Regions from separate parts of the Longimonas haloalkaliphila genome, predicted to be linked through region 2. Evidence: riboswitches for the same ligand, from Rfam matches in the RefSeq annotation. Region 2 holds a riboswitch; the other holds the start of a gene.
What was found. A riboswitch is a leader RNA that binds a small molecule or an ion and turns the genes downstream of it on or off. The one in region 2 is predicted to bind S-adenosylmethionine.
Positions count from the first base shown of each region.

Region 1 (2,392 bases), 1.4 Mb from region 2:
GGCCGGGTGGATGACGAGCGTTTTAGCGTCGCCCACGTTGGCGAGGTGGCTGGCCAGTTCTACGTTTTCGACGAACGTCTTTCCGGCTTCGGCGCCGCCTTTCACGCCAAAGCTAAGCACGGCTCCGTATCCATTCTGCAGATAGCGATTGGCCCGCTCGTGATACGGATGGTCTTCGAGTCCCGGATAGCTGACCCAGTCGACGGCGTCGTGGTCCTGGAGCCAGTGGGCCAGCGCGAGGGCATTGTCGGCGCTGCGCTGCACGCGAAGCGAGAGCGTTTCGAGGCCCTGAAGCAAGAGAAACGACCCAAACGGATTCTGGGCTGGACCGAAGTCGCGCAGGCCCTCCACGCGAGCACGAATGGCGAATGCTACGTTGGCGCCGAGCACGCCGTCGGGACCAAACGTCTCCCAGAACTTGAGTCCGTGGTAGTTGGGATTTGGTTCGGTGAACTCGGGGAACCGTCCGTTATTCCACGGAAACGTGCCTGCATCTACAATAACCCCGCCGATGGTGGTGCCATGCCCACCGATCCACTTCGTAGCGCTCTCGGTGACGATGTCAGCGCCATGGTCGATGGGGCGGCAGAGGTAGCCCGCCGCTCCGAACGTGTTATCGACGACGAGCGGGACGCCGTGGTCGTGCGCAATGTCGGCGATGCGCTCGAAGTCGGGAATATTGAAGCGGGGGTTGCCGATCGCTTCGAGGTATACTGCCTTCGTGTTCTCGTCGATCAGCGACGCGATGGAGTCGGGGTCATCGCCATCGGCAAAGCGGCCCTCGATACCCAGCCGCGGCAGCGCATTTTTGAGCTGGTTGTACGTACCGCCGTACAGGTAACTAGTGGCTACGATGTTGTCGCCTGCCTTGGCCAGCGCGTTAAACGTGAGGAACTGTGCTGACTGTCCGCTCGCGGTAGCCACAGCAGCAACGCCGCCTTCGAGAGCAGCCACGCGCTTTTCGAACACGTCGTTCGTGGGGTTCATGATGCGCGTGTAGATGTTGCCGAACTCCTTCAGCGCAAAGAGGTCGGCGCCGTGCTCGGCATCATCGAAGGTGTACGACGTGCTGGCGTAGATAGGAACAGCGCGGGCGTTGGTCGCCGGGTCGGGCTCCTGCCCGGCGTGCAGCTGTAGCGTTTCGAAGCGCGGTGTGCGCTTGGAAGAGGGTTCGGGCGAGGACGCGGCGGTTGAATGTCCGTTTGTGCTCATGGCTCTGGGGGTTGGAATCGAGAAAATCGAGAGCCATCCAGAAGACCAGAGCGAGCGGGGCGGAGCGCGGAGTCCGGATTCGAGATCTGCCAGTGCGGCGGGAAATGAAAGATCCCCAACCGCAAGGAGCAGATGGGGAATCGTGCACGACGCTACAGCAAGCTGTAGGGAAACGCACTTCCACTCATCTTCCCTCGCGTAATGCGAGGTAGGAGGTAGCACCTTTCCACAGCCAAGGCTGTGGCGGTTGCCAGGGTTTCGCAGGGCCTACTCCCTCCACCCTTCTGGATGAATGTGCTAACAACAATATGTCATAGTGCTAACAAGTGTAAAAAGCACATGTAAGGAAAGTCAAGTGCTGCAATGTGAAGAAAAAGATACGAAGACAAAAAGGAAGGCACTCATGACTGCTTATGGACCTGAGCGGATGGGCGTACAGGGTTTTTGAGGGTAGAGCGCTGTACAAAACAGTGAAGCATCGGTCAACAGCCCCGATCCGGTGGCATGTCGCGGAACCGTGGGGCGAAGAAGGCTTACTGTATTCTTGCAAAAACACTGCCCCGTGGCTCAATTGGCAGAGCATCTGGTTCTGGTCCAGAGGGTTGATGGTTCGAGTCCATCCGGGGCAGCATTCTTTTCTCACCTCTCTATTGACACTGCTACGCGGCCGAGCCGTAGCACTCAATCTGTGGCCTTCGACCCATAGCTCATCTTTGCCTGTGAGGTCTCTTTCAGGTTTCCCTGTCTGCTTGATTCCTGCGCATACGCCAAGAAATCTGTGCGTCGCAGGCCTCGGTCCTGTCGGGGGTTGATCTTTGGGGAGGCAGATGGATGCAGTTCAGAATGAGGGGCCGAGTGATATGCGAACTACATACGGACCGGCAGGCGCCGATGTCATGATGGCCATGCGCATGGGACCGATGAAGGTGTTGGTTCCAAGGATGAGTCCACCTCCGTGATCAAACGCAGCAGGGTCTGCGACGAACGTCCATGTATCGGGCGTGCGGGCAGCGTTCCACTGAGCTTTTACGTACGCATCATCCCAGACCTGGACCTGGAAGGCGGCCCCGATTTGTTGCAGATGAGGGCCGCTCTTCTGTTGCACCTGATAGCCAAGCAGTGGAAACTGGCGCTCTGCCCATACCCCGTGCGAAAAAGCGCCGCCCGTGCGATACATGTA
Region 1 covers NZ_AP043948.1:3,309,177-3,311,568, reverse strand. The annotation lists gene ACZ48V_RS12895 (O-acetylhomoserine aminocarboxypropyltransferase/cysteine synthase family protein) at 1-1,212, opposite strand, end outside; SAM riboswitch class I at 1,394-1,507, opposite strand; tRNA gene ACZ48V_RS12890 (tRNA-Gln) at 1,769-1,841, shown strand; gene ACZ48V_RS12885 (patatin-like phospholipase family protein) at 2,051-2,392, opposite strand, start outside.
Region 1: another riboswitch for S-adenosylmethionine. It lies ahead of ACZ48V_RS12895 (O-acetylhomoserine aminocarboxypropyltransferase/cysteine synthase family protein); the one in region 2 lies ahead of ACZ48V_RS03545 (Na+/H+ antiporter NhaC family protein).

Region 2 (2,392 bases):
GAGCGGGCTGGTCGGCAATGGCCTCCACGATAGGCACAAGCTCCTCACGGAGATCCGCAAAGGTGTCGACCACGGTGGAGGTAGGCATGCCGGGCTCGTATTCATCGAGCAGCACATCGTAGCGCTCCGTGTCGTATCCGAGCGCCTCTGCCTTCTGGATTGTCAGATCGACGAGTTCTTCGAGATGCGGAGCGAAATGGTCGAAATCGTCGTTCGCTCGCGCCTGCTTCCACGCCGTCTGTCCGCGCGAGGCCGCCTGCGAGAGCGCGCTCACCAGCGATGCAGGAAGCTTGCGGGCCCGGTCGTACTCGCGCCGGGTTAGGCGCACGAGGTCGGCCTCTACAGCAGGGGCATTACCGGCCTCAACCATGGTTTCTGCCCTGTCGAGCAGCGCGCCAACCTCGTCGGTTACAAACCGCTCGTGTGCCATCGTTTTGAGTGTCGCAATCTGCCGGGCCCGTGCCTTAGCGCCGCCCTCAGGCATGTAGGTCTCCTGGTCCCAAGACAGCACTGCTGCTGCTGACTTCAGGTCTTCGATGGGGGCAAGCGCGTCTTTTAGATCGCCGAGGGGGGTGGGCATGAGAGGTCGTGGTTGGTTACCGTAGCATGGCTCTGTTTGTGGTCGATGTGCTGTTACCATCACGCTGCTACGAACGATCCGGCGTGATACCGTCTGGTATGAGGTCGTGACGGATTGCACCGCGAGCAGAGCCTCGCATCCGTATGCACAAACCGTTTACCCTGCGTTTAAGGGCGTTTGACAGAGCGTTTGAAAAGGACATTTGACAGGACGCGCCGCTTTCACAGAAAGTAGAACACGGCACGCAACACAGACGGGCCGTATCGCATTGTACACGCGTTATGACTCGATGTTAATACTCGCATTCATCCAGAAGGGCGTAGGGATCAGGCCCTATGACGCCCTGGCAACCGCCACCGGCCTTTGAGCAGGATCTCTGCTGAAGCCCCGTGGAGCGGTGCCCCGTCCTGCCTTGTGGTCGATCGTATCTTGTACACGGCTGTGAGGACTGATGAGTGACGCGTGCTGTCTGTTATGCATATTGTTATGCATAGGCCGCGCTTCGCTTTTCTGCACGGCCTGCACGTGCGCTTCTGGATCTCAGCGCATTCTGTCTTCAGTGCATTCTTTCTTATGTTCACCCTGTTGCTTCAACGACAGCTGCACGTGTACAGCGGTCGATGTTCAGGAATACGCGCCATCTACGTTTCTACTCCCTGAGTCGACCTTTAGCTGATACTCCTGTATGTCTGACACAAATCCATCCCCTACCGCCCCTGCGTCGCAGCCCGAATCGGCCACGGCGCCGTCGTTCCTTGCCCTTACCCCTCTGTTTCTGTTTCTTGCGCTGTTTTTTGGCGTAGGGCTCTATTACAGCGCGATCGGTGTGGAACGCCCGTTCTACCAGATTCACCCCTCTGTGGCCACGCTTCCAGCACTCGTGCTGGCCGTCGTGCTGGGCGCAGAAACCATCAAGAAGAACCTGCGCACACTGCTGCGCGGCATCGGCGACGAAACGATCATGACGATGTGCGTGGTGTTTCTACTTGCCGGTGCGTTTGCTGGTGTCATGGAGGCAATCGGTGGCGTGGAAGCAACCGTCGACCTGGGGCTGGCGCTGCTGCCCGATCAGTTTATCTTGCCGGGCCTCTTTCTCATCTCCGCGTTTATCTCGCTATCGATGGGTACCTCTATGGGCACGCTCGCGGCGGTTGCTCCGATTGCTGTAGGCGTAAGCGGCTCGACCGACCTGGCTGTAACCACCACACTGGGAGCTGTTGTTGGAGGCGCTATGTTTGGCGATAACCTGTCGATTATTTCGGATACGACTATTGCCGCAACCCGCACGCAGGGCTGCAGCATGACTGATAAGTTTCGGGCCAATCTATGGATTGCCGTGCCGGCCGCTCTCGTCACGACCGTGGCGCTCTTTTTCATGAGCGCAGGCGCGCCAGATGCCGCCGAAGGTACCGTTAACATCTGGCTGGTGCTTCCCTACCTGATTGTGCTCGGCCTGGCAGTGGCCGGACTCGATGTGTTTGTGGTGCTTGGCGCCGGGATTGTACTGGCAGGCGCTACGGGCATTGCGGCCAGCGACTATGGCATGGCGCCTTTCGCCGGCGACATCTATGAGGGCTTTGAGAGCATGTTCGGCATTATGCTGCTGGCCATGTTCATTGGCGGACTCGGCGAGCTGATTCGTCGGCAGGGCGGGCTGGCATGGCTGGCGATGGCGATTCGGCGCACAACGGCCTTCCTGCGCCTGAAAGGGCGCCGCGCTGGGGAGTCGGGTATCGCGGCAATGGCTGCGCTGAGCGACGTGCTCATTGCGAACAACACGGTCGCGATCTTGCTCTCGGGCACTGTAGCGCG
Region 2 covers NZ_AP043948.1:900,903-903,294, reverse strand. The annotation lists gene ACZ48V_RS03550 (carboxypeptidase M32) at 1-580, opposite strand, end outside; SAM riboswitch class I at 883-1,038, shown strand; gene ACZ48V_RS03545 (Na+/H+ antiporter NhaC family protein) at 1,266-2,392, shown strand, end outside.